DNA from 3 places in the Clostridium sp. 19966 genome. Region 2 is predicted to be linked to each of the others. Evidence: riboswitches for the same ligand, from Rfam matches in the RefSeq annotation. Region 2 holds a riboswitch; each other region holds the start of a gene.
The links. Region 2 has a riboswitch for S-adenosylmethionine ahead of metA (homoserine O-succinyltransferase). Riboswitches for the same ligand answer to the same signal wherever they lie in the genome.
Positions count from the first base shown of each region.

Region 1 (6,465 bases), on a different contig from region 2:
AGCCTTTAATCATGTAGAGCAGGAGGAAGAAGATGAAGAATATGTTAAAATAGCTATGATAGGCAAACCTAATGTAGGAAAATCTTCTTTAATTAATAAACTTCTAGGTGAGGAAAGAGTAATAGTAAGTGATGTACCTGGAACAACAAGAGATGCTATTGACAGCTATCTAGAAAATGAATATGGCAAGTTTATTCTTATCGATACTGCCGGACTTAGAAGAAAAAGCAAGGTAAAAGAGGAAATTGAAAGATATAGTGTAGTACGTACTTTAGCAGCTATAGAAAGAGCTGATATATGCATACTGATGATTGATGCTGAAGAAGGCATAAGCGAGCAAGACGAAAAAATAATAGGATATGCTCATGAGCTTAATAAAGCTATACTGATACTTGTTAATAAGTGGGACTTAATAGAAAAAGATGATAAAACTATGAATACCTTTAAGAAAAATCTGCAGATGAAACTAAGCTTTTTAAGTTATGCGCCATTTCTTTTCATATCAGCAAAAACTGGTCAAAGAACCAGCAAGGTTTTGGAACTAGCTAAAAAATGTTATAATAACTATGATAGAAGAATAACTACGGGAGTTCTTAATGAAGTAATAAACAAGGCTGTTTTGATGAAAGAGCCTCCAGTTGTAGGACTTAAAAGACTTAAGATTTATTATGTAACCCAGATTGGTACTAAACCCCCAACTTTTGTGTTTTTTGTTAATGATACTGCAACCCTACATTTCTCCTATGAACGATACCTTGAAAATCAGCTTAGAGCCAGCTTTGATTTTGAAGGAACAGGTATAAAGTTGGAGTTTAGGGAAAGGAAGGAATAGAATGACAAAAGTAGCTTTGCTAGGAGGCGGCAGCTTTAGCACTGCTTTGGCTATACTAGTTGGAAATAAAGGACTGGATGCCAGCATATTTGCTAGAAATGCTTCAGTTAGAGAGGATATAAATAATAATCATAAGAATAGCAAATATTTAAATGATGTAATTTTACCTGACTTAGTGAAAGCCTATGATAATATAGAGGAAACTATAGAAGATTCCGATTACATAATTTTAGGAGTTCCATCCAGCCATATAAGAGAAATTTGTTCTAACTCTAAGAAATACATTAAGCCTCATCAGGTTATAATAAATGTGGCCAAAGGTATACAAGAGAAGCCTGTGAAGCGTCTATCTGAAGTAATACATGAGGTGTTACCAGAGAATCCAGTGGTGGTGCTTTCTGGGCCCAGCCATGCAGAAGAGGTTGCTGTGAATATTCCAACTACTGTGGTGGTAAGTTCTGAGAATATGAAGTATGCAAATAAGGTTCAGGATTTGTTTATGACGGATAACTTTAGAGTGTATACTAATGACGACTTACTAGGAGTTGAAATTGGAGGGGCTGTGAAGAATATTATAGCACTAGCGGCTGGTATAGCAGATGGAATAGGATATGGAGATAATAGCAAAGCTGCTCTTATGACCAGGGGAATGCATGAAATAATGAGAATAGGCACCAAAATGGGAGGCAAGATAGCTACTTTTTCTGGATTAACTGGAATGGGGGATTTAATAGTAACTTGCACAAGTATGCATAGCAGAAATAGGAAGGCAGGAATACTAATAGGACAAGGAATCCCAGTTCAGGAAGCATTAAGTCAGATAGGAACCGTAGAGGGAGCATCTGCATGTCATGCTTTTTATACTTTAAGTAAAAAAATAAATGTGGAAATGCCCATAACAGAAGTGCTTTATAAAGTTTTATTTGGCAATTTAAGCCCTAAGAATGCTGTAATAGAACTAATGTGCAGAGACAAGAAAAATGAGATATATGAAATATATTAATATAAAAATAAATCATCTTTAAAATAAAAGATGATTTATTTTTTGTCATAAAATCTTTTCAATGTAATATATATATATTGTTAATATATAGCATTGGGAGGGTGTATTTTGGAGAGCTTTGATATATATAAGGATATAGCAGAGAGAACTCAGGGGGATATTTACGTTGGCGTAGTTGGACCTGTTAGAACAGGAAAATCTACTTTTATAAAAAAGTTTATGGATATGATGGTAATCCCTAATATTGATAACAATTATAAAAAGCAGAGGGCTAAGGATGAACTTCCTCAAAGCGCTTCTGGAAAAACTATTCATACTACAGAGCCCAAGTTTGTTCCTAATGAAGCGGTAGAAATAAATATGAATGAAGGTATCAAATTTAGGGTTAGAATGGTAGACTGTGTAGGATATATAGTAAAAGGAGCAGCAGGATACATTGAAGGAACGGAACCTAAAATGGTTACTACACCATGGTATGATTATGAAATACCCTTTGAAGAAGCTGCAGAAATAGGAACTAAAAAGGTTATAACCGAACACTCTACTATTGGACTTTTAGTAACTACAGATGGCTCTATTACTGACATACCAAGGGAAGAATACTTAGAAGCAGAAGAAAGAGTGGTTAAAGAACTTAAAGAAATAAAAAAACCATTCATTATTGTACTTAATTCTTCTAGAGTGGATTCAGAGGAGACTAAGCAGTTAAAAACAGATCTAGAAGAAAAATATAATGTTCCTGTTCAGCTTATGGATGTGGTAAATATGAACGAGGAAGATGTAAAACAAGTATTTCATAGAGTCCTCAGTGAGTTCCCGTTAAAGGAAATCAATGTAGATATGCCAGAATGGATTGAGAAATTGGAACCGACGCATTGGCTTAAGACAAGTTTTATAAATGTTATAAAGGACATGTGTAAAAATGTTGTTAGTGTTAGGGATGTTAAAACCTCTGTAAGCTCATTAATGGAATTTGAGTTTCTTGAAGCTCCTGAAGTTAATGAAATGAATATGGGGGATGGTACTGCGAGAGTGATTCTAAAGCCAAGAAATGGAATATTCTACAACATACTTAGTGAGGTTTGCGGCTGCAATATATCCGGTGAAAGTGAATTGCTAAAAATAATTAAGGAACTTCAATACTCAAAGATTGAATATTCAAAAGTAGAAGAAGCCCTTAAAGATGTCAGAGAAACTGGATATGGATTGGTGGCTCCGCAGCTTAAAGAAATGAAATTTGAAGAGCCTGAAATTGTTAGACAAGGAAATAGATATGGAGTTAAGCTTAAAGCTAGTGCTCCATCTCTCCATATGATAAAATGTGATATAGAAACAGAGGTATCTCCTATAATGGGTACTGAAAAGGAAAGTGAAGATTTAGTTAAATCGCTTTTAGAGCAATTTGAAAGTGATCCGTCAAAAATATGGCAAAGCGATATGTTTGGTAAATCACTGGAGATGGTGGTTAAAGAAGGACTTCAAAACAAACTATTTAAGATGCCGGAGGATGTTCAGATTAAAATCCAAAAAACCCTCCAAAAAATAATAAATGAAGGAAACGGAGGATTAATTTGTATAATTCTTTGAAACATAGTCTCTAGGCCTGAAGGTAAGTTTTAAATCAATGTAAAAATCAGCACTGATTTAAAACATATACTAAAAATAATAACAAAATAAATTTTAGCCTGCGATCTCTAAGATTACAGGCTTTTAATTTGTATATTTTTTATGTTGACAGTAAATTAAATTGTGATATAATTTTAATAACAGCAATAGACTATTCTTATTGGAATAGTAGGTTATAAAATTTAATAGATTCTTATCAAGAGAGGTGGAGGGACTGGCCCTGTGAAACCCGACAACCAGCATTTCATTTAAATGTATGGTGTTAATTCCTGCAAATGAGTTTTGAGAGATAAGAGGATTGATTTATATAAAATTAGATTATAGAATCCTCTTTTGATAAGAGGATTTTTTTATTGTAATTAGTTGACTAGAGAAACTAGAGGCTATATTTACTTCTTAATTTGAGTAAATATAGTCTTTTTTATTATTACCAGCATTTATGGAATATTTGAAGGAGGAATTTTATTTGAGTAAGATTAATTTAAGAACTCCTGCTGTTGAAATTAGAGAAAACAGATTAGGGTCTATTACAGGCTTTCAAGGGACAGCAGAAGAATTGGTGAAATTAGGTCAATGCAGACAGCTTAGAGACAGTTCAAGAAGTTTTAGCCAATGCATGGGATGTAGCTCTGGAAATGCTTTTTGCCAGCTTTCTATGATTAAGGATGCAGCAGTTATAAATCATGCTCCTGTGGGATGTGCTGGAGACTTTTTTGGATATAACTTTGTATACAGGGTAGGGCAGATGGAAAGGAATTTACCCAGCACCATAGGTAAGTATTTTAGCACTAATCTTACAGAAAAAGATACAATTTTTGGAGCAACTCAAAAACTGGAAGAAACTATTAGGAATGTGTATGCTAAGATTAGACCTAATGCAATATTTGTGACTACATCCTGTGCATCAGCCATAATAGGAGATGATATAGAAAGTGTAACTGATGAGCTTACAGAGGAACTTGGGATTCCTATAGTAGCCTGTTTCTGTGAAGGCTTTAGATCTAAAATATGGACATCTGGCTTTGATTCAGCCTATCACTCCATTGTGAGAAAAATAGTAAAACCTCCAAAACAAAAAAATAATAAAATCAATATAATAAATTTTTGGGGAAGCCATATCTTTGATGATTTGCTTAATAGACTAGGATATGAGGCTAAATATATAGTGCCGTTTTCAACTATTAGTGAATTAGAAAACATCTCTGAATCAGCTGCTACTATACAAATATGCAGTACTCTTGGAACTTATTTAGGTGCAGCTTTAGAGCAGGTTTATGGAGTACCTGAAATAAAATCACCGCCAGCTTATGGGGTTTCTGGCACAGATAATTGGTTAAGAGAAATAGGAAAGGTATTAGATAAAAAAGAAGAAATTGAAAAATATATACAAGAAGAACATGAAAGAGCACTTCCGTTAATAGAGAAATATAGAGAAAAGCTTAAAAATAAAACCGCCTATATCACTGCAGGAGCTGCACATGGACATGCGCTTATAGCATTGCTTAGAGAATTGGGACTTAATGTGCAAGGAGCAGCAATTTTTCATCATGATCCTGTTTTTGATAATGAAGATGAAACATCCGATGCTTTAGCACATGATGTAAAAACCTATGGAGACATTAAGAATTATAATGTTTGCAATAAGCAAGCTTATGAACTCGTAAATATTTTGAATAGAGTTAGACCTGATATTATGATTGCAAGGCATGGAGGAATGACACTTTGGGGAGCAAAGCTTGGAGTACCAACTTTATTAATAGGAGATGAACAATTTGGTTTTGGATATCAAGGCATAATAAATTATGCGGAAAGAATTTTGGAGACTATAGATAATAGGGAATTCGTAACTAATTTAGCTAAGCATAGTACCATGCCATATACCAAATGGTGGCTCCAGCAGGATCCCTTTACATTCCTAGGAGGTGATACAAGTGTTGAACGTTATTGAACAACCTAGATTTTCTTGTGCTCTGGGAGCTCAGCAGACAGTAGTGGCTATTAAAAGAGCAGTACCTATATTACACTCTGGACCTGGCTGCAGCGGAAAGGTTACTGGACTTATAGGGCAAGGAGAAGGCTATGCAGGAGGGAGCACAATACCTTGCACCAACGCTAGTGAATCTGAAATAGTTTTTGGTGGAGAGCAAAAATTAAGAAGTGTTATTGATGGTGCTTTTAAAGTAATAGATGCAGATCTTTATGTAGTTCTTACCGGATGTACATCTGATATTGTAGGAGATGATGTAAACACTTTAGTAGCTGGATATAGCAAGGACGGATATCCTGTTGTAAGCATAGAGACTGGAGGCTTTAAAAGCAACAATTATGTTAGTCATGAGCTGGTAGTCAAGGCGATTATAGATCAATATGTAGATAAATTTTCTTCTAATAAAGAAGTAAGTAATGGATTAGTTAATGTGTTTGCAACCATTCCATATCAGGACCCTTATTGGAATGGTAATCTTGAAGAAATTAAAAGGATACTTCAGGGGATAGGACTTAAAGTAAATATTCTTTTTGGAAATGAATCCTCTGGAGTGGAAGAGTGGAAGACCATTCCTAATGCTGAATTTAACATAGTTATAAATAGTTGGGTTGGTCTTGACATAGCAAAGCATCTTGAAAATAAATATGGAACACCTTATTATCATTTTCCTTATCTTCCTATAGGAGGAATAGAAACCACAAGATTTTTAAGGGAGGTTGGTAAATTCGCAGAGCTAGAACAAGAAAAAGTAGAATCATTTATCAAGAGGGAAGAAGAAAAATATTACTCTTTTATAGAGAGAACAGCTGATTTTATGCTGGAATTTAGATATGGGCTTCCAAGAAAATTTTATACTTTACTAGATTCTGCTTATGCTGTTGGTTTTTCTAAGTTTTTATTGAATGAGCTTGGAATAATACCTGCTAAACAATATATAACAGAAGATACTCCTGATCAGTTTAAAGGAGAAATCATAGAACAGTTTAAAAACATATCTGAATATAGACAAGCAGATGT
Region 1 covers NZ_JACTOJ010000016.1:85,607-92,071, forward strand. Annotated here, with positions in the region: gene der (ribosome biogenesis GTPase Der) at 1-832, shown strand, start outside; gene IAI10_RS15975 (NAD(P)H-dependent glycerol-3-phosphate dehydrogenase) at 834-1,835, shown strand; gene spoIVA (stage IV sporulation protein A) at 1,944-3,422, shown strand; SAM riboswitch class I at 3,652-3,757, shown strand; gene IAI10_RS15985 (nitrogenase component 1) at 3,928-5,409, shown strand; gene IAI10_RS15990 (nitrogenase component 1) at 5,393-6,465, shown strand, end outside.
Region 1: linked by a shared signal. The riboswitch ahead of IAI10_RS15985 (nitrogenase component 1) and the one ahead of metA (homoserine O-succinyltransferase) in region 2 are both predicted to bind S-adenosylmethionine.

Region 2 (6,465 bases):
AGGACATTTTTGTCTTGCGGTATATATTGATTCACCGGTAGTTACATTATACTTTTTAGCTGAAGTAGACTTTGCCAGAATTATTCCATGACGAGTTGATTCATCTCCTCCTACAGCGGAAGGAATATTCCTTATATCAATTTTCTCACCTTTTTTCAGCATATCCACAGCGCTCCAGGAAAGGAAAGCTGAATTTACATCAACATGAAATATAATTCGGTCATATAATTTCTCCATAAACATACATCCCCATAATAAAAATTCATATATCATAAATATTATATACGAACATATATTCTAGCGCAATGTATTTTTATTTACACTTAAGATATTTAAAGCGGAATAAAAAATCCTAGGAACTTTTAATTTAGCCTTAGGGTTTTTTCATTTTACGATTTATAATTCGTATACTTCCATATTTTTTATAGCATCATCCACTAATTGATCTATCTCCAATACACTCTCAGAAGACTTAATTATATCAAGTCTTGGTTTAGTCTTAGGATGCTTTGGAACAAATATAGTACAGCAATCCTCGTAAGGCAGTATGGAAGTATCATAGGTGCCTATCTTTCTTGAAATATCCATTATATCTGTCTTATCAGTAGCTATCAATGGTCTGAATACAGGTCTATCTGCTACATCCGTACTAACTATGAGTCCTTCCATGGTCTGGCTTGCCACCTGGCCTATGCTTTCTCCAGTGGTTATGGAATCTATCTTTAATTGATCTGCAAGCTTGCAGGCTACCCTCATCATAAACCTTCTCATTATTATGGTAAGTTCATTTTCAGGACATTTATCTATTATGGACATCTGTATATCTGTAAAAGGTACCACATAAAGATTCACATTTCCTGTATAGCTCTTGAGTATTTTAGCAAGATCTTTAACCTTTTCCTTAGCTCTTTCGCTGGTGTAGGGATGACTGTGATAATATACGCAGTTTAAGGTAACGCCTCTTCTAGCCATCATGTAACCAGCAACAGGGGAATCTATACCTCCTGAAAGCATGAGCATAGTGCTTCCGTTCATGCCATAAGGAAGTCCACCTTCACCTTTTATTCTTTTAGAATAAACATAAGCTTTTCCTCTTACTTCCACATTTACCACACATTCAGGGTTGTGTATGTCAACCTTCAATCCTTCTACATTCCTAAGTATTTGCCCTCCCACATAGGCTGCCAATTCCATTGAATTTTTAGGGAAGCTCTTGTCCGCTCTTTTTCCTTCAACCTTAAAGGTGGAAGCACTACTTTCTCTCGCTTCTATGATAGCCTGCTCTGAAATAGCCTCCAAAGTAGGTTCCACTTCTGTAACTATGGATACTTCTGCTACTCCGAAGACCCTCTTTACCTTTTCAAGAGTTTCTTCTAAATTTTCGCCGTATATGAACCATCTGCCCTGGTCATTTAAGAATTCATATTTAACACCTTCAAGCACTTTGCTTATATTGTCCTTTAATTTTGCTTCAAATTTTCCTCTGTTAAGTCCCTTTAAAAATATTTCTGAAGCGTATTTTATCAATAAAAGTTTTCTCATATTATCTTCTCCTCAAAAATTTCATACTTTCCTTAAGCTTAGCAATGGTATAATCAACTTCCTCTGCAGTATTAAATTCACTGAAGCTGAATCTTATAGTACCTTTTACCGCTGCATCCTTTAATCCTATAGCCTTAAGCACATGACTATCCTTTGTATCCTTAGATGAGCAAGCTGACCCCGTTGACACATATATATCACCTTCTTCAAGGAGATGAAGCAGCACTTCGGATCTAACTCCCGGAAAAGATACACTTAATATGTAGGGTGAAAACTCCGGCTTAGCAGAGCTGTTTATCAATATATTATCTACACTTCCTAAGCTTTCTATAAAATATTCTTTTAATTTAAGAACCTTACTAAAATTATTCTCTAAGTTAGAATACATTATAGAAGCAGCTTTGGCAAGTCCTGCTGCACCTGCTACATTTTCTGTTCCTGACCTTAAGTTTTTTTCTTGTCCACCGCCATGGATCAACGCTTTAGGCACAAGACCTTTTCTTAAGAATGCAAAGCCTATTCCTCTAGGTCCATGTATCTTATGTCCGCTCACAGAAAGCATATCTATATTGCTCTTTTTCACATCTATTTTATATTTTCCATAGCTTTGAACTGCATCCACATGAAATTTAATTCTTCCGCTGGATTCTTTTATTACTTTTCCTATACTCTCTATATCCTGAACAGAACCTATCTCATTATTAACATGCATTACGCTTACTAATCTGGTATCCTTGTTGATAGCCTCTTTAAGTTCTTCCATGGATATTCTTCCATTATTATCTACATTTAAATAAGTAACCTTAACTCCCTGCTCTTCTAGAGCCTTAAAAGTATTCAGCACACTAGGATGTTCTATGCTTGTAGTTATAGCGTGATTACCTGGAGTCAAAAATCCTTTTATTAAAAAATTATTATTTTCGCTTCCTCCAGAGGTAAATATTATTTCCTCTTTAAGGGCATTTATAGTCTTAGCTAATATTTCTTTACTGTCATTGAGTTTCTTTTCAGCTATAAGTCCTAATTTATGAGCTGAAGAAGGATTGCCAAAATTGTTTTTCATAACATCTATAATTTCTTCAACTACCTCATCATAAGGCATAGTGGTAGCACTATTATCAAAGTAAACTTGCACAATATCACTTCCCATTAATATTTGAATTTATCATTTCAACTCATACATTATATTATATATAACCAGAGAGTTTCAACCTTAACCAAAACTTTGCTTCTTTACAAAATATAAAGCTGTATCAACATAGAGCATCTATATTGATACAGCTTTATAAAAATTATATTAAATCACAAGAATTATTCTTCGCTAAATAGAGGAGTTGAAAGATATCTTTCACCAGTATCAGGTAAAAGAACTACTATTGTCTTTCCTGCATTTTCTTCCTTCTGAGCTAAAACTGTAGCAGCATGAAGTGCAGCTCCTGAAGATATTCCTACTAATAATCCTTCAGCCTTTGAAAGATCTCTAGCAGCAGCAAAAGCTTCCTCATTCTTTACAGGGAATATTTCATCAATTAATTTTGCATCAAATACATCTGGTACAAAACCTGCTCCTATACCTTGAATTTTATGTGGGCCTGGTTTTCCTCCTGAAAGTACTGGTGAATCTGCTGGTTCTACAGCAACAGCTTTTATGCTGGCTTTATTTTCCTTTAATCCTGAAGCAACTCCTGTTACAGTTCCGCCTGTACCTACTCCAGCCACAAATATGTCTACATTTCCATCGGTATCATTCCATATTTCTTGAGCAGTTGTTTTCTTGTGTATCGCTGGGTTTGCTGGATTTGCAAACTGCTGTGGTATGAATGAATGCGGTGTTTCTGCAGCTAAATCCTTAGCTTTCTGAATAGCGCCTTTCATTCCTTCTGAACCTGGTGTAAGCACAAGCTGTGCTCCTAGAGCCTTAAGAAGATTTCTTCTTTCAATACTCATAGTTTCTGGCATGGTTAATATTATTTTATATCCCTTTGCTGCAGCAACAAAAGCAAGTCCTATACCTGTGTTACCGCTAGTTGGCTCTATTATTACGCTTTCACTATTCAATAGTCCTTTTTCTTCAGCATCCTGAATCATGGCAAAAGCTATTCTATCTTTTACTGAGCTTAAAGGATTAAAATATTCCAATTTAGCTACTATCTTAGCTTTTACTCCCTTTTTAGCATTGTAATTAGTAAGTTCTAATAATGGGGTATTTCCTATAAGGTCTGTTAAACTTTTTGCTATTTTACTCATTTTTATTCCTCCACACCTAAAATATTTTATTTTAACTTATCCTATTGGTTTACTCGGTTTTTTTATCAACAATATTCTTTATATATTTCAGTATATATATTCTTCCTAGTATTGTCAATAAAAAATATATGTTTTATAAGAATATCTTCCGCATTTATTTATGCCAAAACCTCGTAAAAGCATTGACAAGGCAATAGGTATATAGTAACATACAGTTAATGCAATAAAAATTTAATACTATTAATGTAGGAATTGCTTAAAATCTTATAAGCATATCTCCTGCGTCTATCACGAGAGGTGGAGGGACTGGCCCTATGAAACCCGGCAACCTGTTAAAACAAGGTGCCAAATCCAACAGCATTAAGCTGGAAGATAGAAGAATTTGATTGATGGCTCTTCTATTTTTGAAGAGTTTTTTTATTTGGGATTATGTATTGAACATATCCTAATTTGTTTGTAAAGGAGTCTTAATATATGCCTATAAAAATACCTGCTGATTTACCAGCTAAAGAAATATTAACTAACGAAAATATATTTGTTATGGATGAAGATAGAGCTTATCATCAAGATATACGTCCTTTGAAGATAGCCATATTAAATCTTATGCCTACTAAATCTGTTACTGAAACTCAGCTTTTAAGACTGCTTGGGAATACTCCTCTTCAAGTGGAAATTACCCTAGTACATCCTGAAAGTTATGTTTCTAAAAATACCTCTGAAGAATACCTGATATCCTTTTATAATACTTTTAGTGAAATTAAAGATAAAAAATTTGATGGTATGGTAATCACAGGGGCTCCCGTGGAGCAGATGGAATTTGAAGAAGTGGATTATTGGAAAGAGCTCACAGAAATAATGGATTGGACCAAAACAAATGTTACCTCAACCTTTCACATCTGCTGGGGAGCTCAGGCTGGTCTATATCACCACTATAAAATAAACAAGCATCCTGTAGATAAAAAAATATTTGGAGTCTTCTCTCACAAGGTAAAATATAGCGCTGCAAATCTTTTAAAGGGCTTTGATGATGAGTTTTTAGCTCCTCATTCCAGACATACTACAATTTACAAAGAAGATATCCTAGCTGTTCCAGACTTAAAGATACTTACTGAGTCTGATGAGATAGGTGTGCATATAGTAGCTTCCAAGGAAGGAAAACAAATATTTGTAATGGGACATTCAGAATATGATCCTTTAACTTTAAAGTGGGAATATGACAGAGATGTACAAAAAGGATTGGCTATTGATATTCCTAAAAATTATTATCCAAATGATGATCCTTCAAAGGAGCCTAGAGTACTGTGGAGGGGGCATGCTAATTTGCTTTTTTCAAATTGGCTTAACTATTATGTATACCAGGAAACCCCTTACCTATTAGATTAGTGTATTAAGCACTTATTGACTATTCTCCATCACTTGTAGTAATATTTATTTAATAAACATATAGGAATACAAGGATGGTGCGTACACTTATGAAGATTTCAACAAAAGGCAGGTACGGACTTAGAGCTATGGTTGATATAGCTTTAAATTCTGCTGGTGACTATATACCTTTAAAAGTCATAGCTGAAAGGCAAGGAATTTCAGAAAATTATCTTGAGCAAGTATTTTCTACTTTAAGAAAATCTGATTTAGTGAAGAGTATTCGAGGATCACAAGGAGGATATTCTTTATCTAAACCTGCTTCAAAGACCACTGTAGGAGAAGTCTTAAGAGCTCTAGAGGGAGAACTCACAATAACTAGTGACGATTCTGCTGCTCCAGGATTTAACAAAAGCGTTGAAGACTGCATAAAGCTTAAGGTATGGCAGCAAGTTAACAAATCTATTAATGACGTTGTAGATTCAATAACTTTAGAGGACATTGTAGACCAATACAAAAAGCTTAATGACGATTATGTTTTAGACTTCACAATATAAAAAGCGGATTTACCGCTTTTTTTATTGTGCTCTGTTTTAAATCAGAGTTAATTTTTTGTTGATTTAAAACAGAGCAATTTATCATCTGTATCTTTTAATATATTCTTGAAAATCCCAATTTGATATAAATTTTTTAGCGGCATCATAGCCTGATAGATATAAGTCCTCAGCCTTACTTTCAGATATATTAAAATCAGTAGTTTTCACCCCTAAGGTTGGTAAATCGATGGTTCTAACTCTATTTTTATCATCAAGATATACATTTTCATTTCTATCTAGAACTGTACTTATGATGTCTAGTGAATATTGCACCAAATTATTTTTTCCTTGAGAACTGTAGCTTCTATTATTCTCCAGTAATCTAAAGCCAAAGGTTGGCCATCTAGGTTTCCTATCTACATCGAATATCCATACAGGAAAATTGCTTAAAAGTCCTCCATCCACCAGTACACTTTTCCCTGTTGAAGTATTGAGTGTATGAGGCTTAAAGAAAAACGGAATGGAGATACTCATAGTCACCGCATCCACTATATCCATTTCCATAGGATCTTCTCCGTAGTTAACTATATCATCTGGCAAAATTACTATAGTTCTCTTAGTTATATCCGAAACTATTATCTTAAGCTTAGATTTCCCATTTACACTGACATTTTTGAATTTTTCTTTTCCTTTTTCCTTAAAAAGCTGTTTTAACCACTGATTTATGCCTGAGGTTTCATATATTCCTTTATATCTTACTAAATTATATATATTTCTT
Region 2 covers NZ_JACTOJ010000009.1:184,017-190,481, reverse strand. Annotated here, with positions in the region: gene IAI10_RS11710 (DNA polymerase IV) at 1-237, opposite strand, end outside; gene thiI (tRNA uracil 4-sulfurtransferase ThiI) at 397-1,542, opposite strand; gene IAI10_RS11700 (cysteine desulfurase family protein) at 1,544-2,677, opposite strand; gene cysK (cysteine synthase A) at 2,854-3,789, opposite strand; SAM riboswitch class I at 4,072-4,168, shown strand; gene metA (homoserine O-succinyltransferase) at 4,264-5,172, shown strand; gene IAI10_RS11685 (Rrf2 family transcriptional regulator) at 5,262-5,708, shown strand; gene IAI10_RS11680 (patatin-like phospholipase family protein) at 5,790-6,465, opposite strand, start outside.

Region 3 (6,465 bases), on a different contig from region 2:
GGAGGAGGAAGAATATTAACTACTAATGATCTATATGGCGGTACCTTGGACGCATTAAAAAAAATACTACCAGCCTTCGGAATAAAAATCGATAAGGTAGAAAACCCAAGAGATTTGGAAGAATTTAAAGAAGCAATAAAAAACGATACTAAAGCTATATATGTTGAAAGTATAAGTAATCCGAATGCAACTATTGCAGATATTGAAGCCTTGGCTAAGCTTGCTCATGAAAATGGAATTCCGTTAATAGTAGATAATACCTTAGCTACTCCATATCTGTTAAATCCAATAAAATTTGGTGCAGATATAGTTGTGTATTCAGCCACTAAAGCAATTACAGGGCATGGAAATGTAATTGCAGGGCTTATAGTTGATGGCGGAAAATTTAATTGGAATAGAGGTAAGTATCCTCAATTTTTAGAGAAGTATTATACTCTGAGAAACAGTGATAACAAGGAGAGAAGTTTTCTTGAGGTGTTTCCTAATTTCCCTTTTATAGCTAGGATAAGATCAAACTATTTAGCTTATTTAGGAGCCACTTTAAGTCCCTTCGATGCATATTTTGTTTTATTAGGGCTTGAAACTCTCTCTGAAAGAGTGAAAAAGCAAGTAGAAAATACAGAAAAAATAGTAGAATACCTGGAAACTAAAGAACAAGTAGCGTGGATTAAATATCCTGCAGCAACTAAAAGCGAGTATAAAGAGCTTAAAGAAAAGTACCTTCCCAAGGGTGCAGGGTCTACATTTTCCTTTGGCATAAAAGCCTCAGAGGAAGAAATTGATGAATTTATAAATTCCTTAAATCTGTTTAGCTATCAAGCAAACATAGGGGACGCTAGATCCTTAATTGTTAATCCACCGAAAACTACTCATAGTGAGTTAACTCCTAAGGAAAAAAGCAATGCCAGCATACCTTTGGAAACCATTAGGCTTTCATTAGGACTCGAGGATGTTAAAGATCTAATTGAAGATTTGGAACAAGCTTTTAGAACGGTTTTTAAAGAGAATTCAGAGTCAATAAAGGAATATGACATAGCAGCTACTTCTTTATAGCAAATGTCAATGAATATAGGTATGAACGACTATTTTAGAAAGAAGGTGGATTCGTGAGTTACAGATTAGCTATAGGAAGCAGCGACGGTGTTTTTATTGATGAGCATTTTGCCACTGCACTTCAATTTTTGATATATGAAATAGAGGGTGAAAATTATGAGTTCATAGAGAAAAGAAACAATAAAGTTTTGTGCCAGTGTGTTGAATATCATAATAATAAGTTTTCTTCTCTAATAGAGAAAATCTATGATTGCAGAGCTATTTTAATAGGTAAGATTGGCCCTGGAGCTCAAGCCGCTCTTAAAGAACAAGGAATAGATTCCTTCAGCGTTACTGAATATATTGAAGTAGCTATAGAGAAATTGATAAAATACTATGATAATGTAGCTAATTTTAATAGATTAGCATAAAAAGCAATAAATTGATATCTAAAATTAAACTATTACAAACTTGAGTATGTTTACATTATAATATTACTATTAAAGGAAAATTTATAATAAAATTAGTTGACCTAGGTTATTTAAAATCATATTATAAATTTATATAAAAATATATCATTCCTATTTGAATAGTATGAATATAGAAATAAATATCTTATCAAGAGAGGTGGAGGGACTGGCCCTATGAAACCCAACAACCAGCATAAAATATGTATGGTGTTAATTCCTGCAAATTAGTTTGAAAGATAAGAGGAATATAAAAATAGGGCATTACGCACATTTAAAATCCTCTTTCGTTTTTTAAAGAGGATTTTTTATTATATATAAATATTGGGGGTGTAATAAGTGAGTAATGGAAACGCATTAAAGGTGAGTAAGAGCAGCAATTCTTCAAATTATCTTAACACGCTTACAGATTTATTAGAGAACATAAAATATGGTACTATAACACTTGTAATTCAAGACGGAGTTGTTATACAGATAGAAACCACAGAAAAAATAAGGTTAAAGTAAAATTCAGTTTTATATTTAAGTAGAAATTTAAAGATAAAAGATGCTGATTAGAAAAACTAAAGGCATGGTAATGATAGAGAATTACTATGTCTTATTATTTTGCACATATTTACTATAAAAGAGGGGGGGGACATACATGTTTTTATCAAATACTATAAAAAATCATGATAAATTTTCTAAACTATCGAACTTGCATCCATGTATGGGTGGTGAAGCTCACATGAAATTTGGAAGACTTCACTTACCTGTAAGTCCGGCATGCAATATTCAATGCAAATTCTGCAAACGGGATTATAGCAATAGTTACGATGAAAGACCAGGGGTAGCAAATGGAATATTAAAGACTCAAGATGTAGTTGAAACAATAAAAAAGGCACTTGAATTATGTCCTGAAATAACGGTAGTTGGAATAGCAGGTCCTGGTGATACTCTTGCTACAGGGCATGCTATAGAAACTTTTAAATTAGTACATGAGTTTTATCCAGATTTAATTCAATGTCTAAGCACTAATGGTCTTCTATTAGAAAGATATGCAGATGATCTATATAAAGTAGGTGTTGGAACTATAACTGTAACGGTGAATGCTGTTAACCCTATTATACAAAGCAAAATTATATCTTATATTCAATTAGATGGACAAATTTATTACGGAGAGGAAGCAGCTAAAAAATTAATTGATGCTCAGCTCAGAGGAATCAAGAAAATAAGTGATTTAGGAATTATTGTGAAAGTCAATACTGTATTAATTCCTGGAATTAATGATAATCATATTGGAGAAATAGCAAAAAGTGTTCAGGAAGCTGGGGCTACCTTATATAATATAATTCCTTTAATTCCGCAGCATGAACTAAGCCATATAAGCCCGCCTACTTGTTTGCAATTAGATAAAGCAAGACAGGAAGCTGAAAAGTATCTTGAAGTGTTTAGACATTGTAAACACTGCAGAGCTGATGCCTGCGGAATACCAGGTCAAGTAGATCTTTCGAATAAATTGTATGGGGCATTACATGATTATGAGACATTTTCACATGGCTAACAAATTAAAATTATATGAATTACTAAAAGGGGGATTATTATGTCAAAGAAAATCAAACAAATAGCTATTTATGGAAAAGGAGGTATTGGTAAATCAACTACTACTTCGAATATAAGTGCTGCACTTACCACCATGGGATATAAGGTGATGCAGTTTGGATGTGATCCAAAGGCTGATTCTACAAACACATTAAGAGATGGTACCTATATTCCTACGGTTTTAGATACTTTACGTGAAAAGAATAGAGTTGATGCCCATGATGTTATCTTTCAAGGCTTTAATGGAATATATTGTGTGGAAGCAGGAGGGCCAGCACCAGGGGTAGGTTGCGCTGGAAGAGGTATAATAACGGCCGTTCAGCTGTTTAAGCAGCAGAGAATATTTGAAGAACTTGATTTAGATATTGTAATATATGATGTTCTTGGCGATGTAGTCTGCGGAGGTTTTGCGGTTCCAATACGAGAAGGAATAGCAGATCATGTATTTACAGTTTCTTCCGCTGATTTCATGTCAGTATATGCATCAAATAATTTATTTAAAGGAATTCAAAAATATTCCAATTCAGGTGGTGCTCTGCTAGGTGGAGTAATAGCTAATTCTATAAATCAGTCTTATTCTAAGGAAATCATTGATGATTTCGTTTTAAAGACTAACACTCAAGTTATGGAATATATACCCCGCTCAGTAACAGTAACTCAAAGCGAGCTTCAGGGTAAGACAACTATTGAAGCTGCTCCAGATTCAGAGCAGGCTAAGATATATAAAGGACTTGCAAAAAAAATCGCGGAGCATACGGATTCTAAGGTTCCATCACCACTATCTGTAAGTGAACTTAAGGAATGGGCGTCCAAGTGGGGGGACTATCTCTTAGCGTTAGAAACAGGAAAAGCCATTTAAAGGATAATATCATAGGGAGTGAGTGTAAATGAAAAAAAATAAAAGAATAGTTACAGCATTAATTCTGGCTTCAATTGTAGCTCTTGCAGGGGTGCTTGCAGGCTGTAGCAAAAAATCAGATAAAGATGTAAACGCCAGCACTGGAGCAAAGAACCAGAGTATAAAAGATGGTGGAAATATTACTCTTACGACTAGTGAACCGGATTCCTTGGATCCATTTCTAGCAACAGCGGCAGATACTAGGTCAGTTTTATTTAATGTATTTGAAGGTCTTGTAAAACCTGATGAAAATGGAAATCTAATAGATGCGTTAGCAAGCAGTCATGAAGTATCAAAGGACGGATTAAAATATACCTTCAAATTAAGAAATGAGGTAAAATTTCATAATGAAAAAACTGTAACTGCGGAGGACATAAAATATTCTTTAGATAAAGCTGCAGGAAAGGATACAGGTAAACCCCTTAAGGCTGAACTTGCTAATATTAAGTCCGTGGATATTAAAGATTCCTCTACCATAGAGGTTAATCTTACTAAGCCTGATACAGAGTTTTTACCTTATCTAACTGTGGCTATAGTACCCAAAGATTATACAGAGGAAGCAACAAAGCCTATTGGAACTGGACCCTTTAAGATAACAGAATATGATAAACAAGATAAAATTGAATTAGTTAAAAACAAAGATTATTGGCAAAAGGGACTTCCTCATTTAGATAAAGTGACCTATAAAATTGAAGATGCAAATGCCACATTTTTAGGACTAAAGGCTGGAAATATAGATTCTGCATTCATAACTAAAGATCAGGCAGACCAGCTTACCGCAAACTATGATACCTTGACTGGAAGCGCAAATCTACTACAATTGTTAGCTTTAAATAACGCAAAAAAACCCTTCGATGACATAAGGGTAAGGCAAGCGCTCTATTACGCTATAGATACTAAAAGTGTAATAGATACCGTAGCAAGTGGAGTTGGAAAGCGCGCTGGAACTAATTTTCTTTCAAGCTTTAAAAAGTATTTTCAAAGTGGTTTGGAAAATACCTATAATCCTAACATAGATAAGGCAAAAGAACTTTTAAAAGAGGCAGGGTATGCAAATGGATTTGAATTTACAATTACTGTACCCTCAGTATATCAATTTCACGTTGATACAGCACAAATAATAGTAGAACAGCTAAAAGCTATAAATGTTAAGGCTACAATAAAAAAAGTAGAGTGGGGAGAATGGCTAGAAAAGACTTATAAGGGAAGACAATATGATGGAACTATTATAAGTTTAGATGCTTCTTATTTATCACCTAGAGCATTGCTAGGGAGATATGTATCTACCGATAGCAGCAATTTTATAAATTACAAGAATGAAAAATATGATGAAACCTATAAAGATGCAGTTGATTCAACAGATGATGCTAAAAAAATATCAGATTATAAAGAGCTTCAGAAAATTTTAAATGAAGATGCAGCTTCAATATTTATTCAAGACCAAGAAAAAGTTGTGGTGGTAAAGAAAGGGTTAGCAGGATATAAGTTTTATCCAACTTATGTTCAAGATTTAGCAGCATTATACTATACAAAATAATATAACTATATAAGTAGGAAGGTGACACATATTTGAGTTATATTTTAAAAAGAATGGTTACACTTTTAATTACATTGATACTTGTGTCTATATTTACCTTTGGAGTTTTTAATGTAATACCTGGAGACCCAGCTTTAGTTATGTTAGGAACAGAAGCTACTCCGCAACAAGTACAGGCATTAAGACAGGAACTTGGTTTAAATAAAAGTTTGTCTGAAAGATATATAGATTGGATTAAGAATTTTGTTAGGGGTGATTTTGGCAGGTCTATAAGATTTGCTGAACCAGTAAAAGATTTGATTTCTAAGAGGATTCCAGTGACTTTGTCATTGGCAATCCTATCATTAATAATGATTTTTGTCATTTCCATACCGCTGGGTATATATTCGGCTCAAAAAGAAGGGAGCTTAGTAGATACAATAATAAATGTCATATGCCAAATAAATATAGCAATACCTTCATTTTTTTTGGGGGTACTGCTAATTTGGATATTTGGTATAATATTTAAAATATTTTCACCTGGAGCATACATTGATTATAGTGAAGATTTTGTAGGATTTTTAAAATATATGATCATGCCATCCCTAGCTATAGCTCTGCCTAACATAGCAATAGTGGTGAAATTCCTGCGAGCTTCAGTAATAAAAGAAAATAGAAAAGATTATGTGAGAACTGCTTACAGTAAAGGGAATAAGGAGAGAAATGTATTATATGGACATGTTCTTAAAAATTCTTTAATAACTATAATAACCCTAATGGGCATGATAATAGCTGGCATTTTAGGAGGAAGCATAATTGTTGAACAGATATTTTCACTGCCAGGTATAGGCAATCTTTTGATAATGTCCATTTCCACCAGAGACTTCCCTCTAACTGAAACTCTAGTTATTTATCTTGCATTTATTGTAGTTTTTATTAATTTTTTAGTAGATATTTTATATCAAGTCATT
Region 3 covers NZ_JACTOJ010000016.1:92,641-99,105, forward strand. Annotated here, with positions in the region: gene IAI10_RS15995 (aminotransferase class V-fold PLP-dependent enzyme) at 1-1,053, shown strand, start outside; gene IAI10_RS16000 (NifB/NifX family molybdenum-iron cluster-binding protein) at 1,107-1,463, shown strand; SAM riboswitch class I at 1,645-1,745, shown strand; gene IAI10_RS16005 (YezD family protein) at 1,863-2,006, shown strand; gene IAI10_RS16010 (radical SAM protein) at 2,143-3,042, shown strand; gene nifH (nitrogenase iron protein) at 3,082-3,939, shown strand; gene IAI10_RS16020 (ABC transporter substrate-binding protein) at 3,968-5,515, shown strand; gene IAI10_RS16025 (ABC transporter permease) at 5,548-6,465, shown strand, end outside.
Region 3: linked by a shared signal. The riboswitch ahead of IAI10_RS16005 (YezD family protein) and the one ahead of metA (homoserine O-succinyltransferase) in region 2 are both predicted to bind S-adenosylmethionine.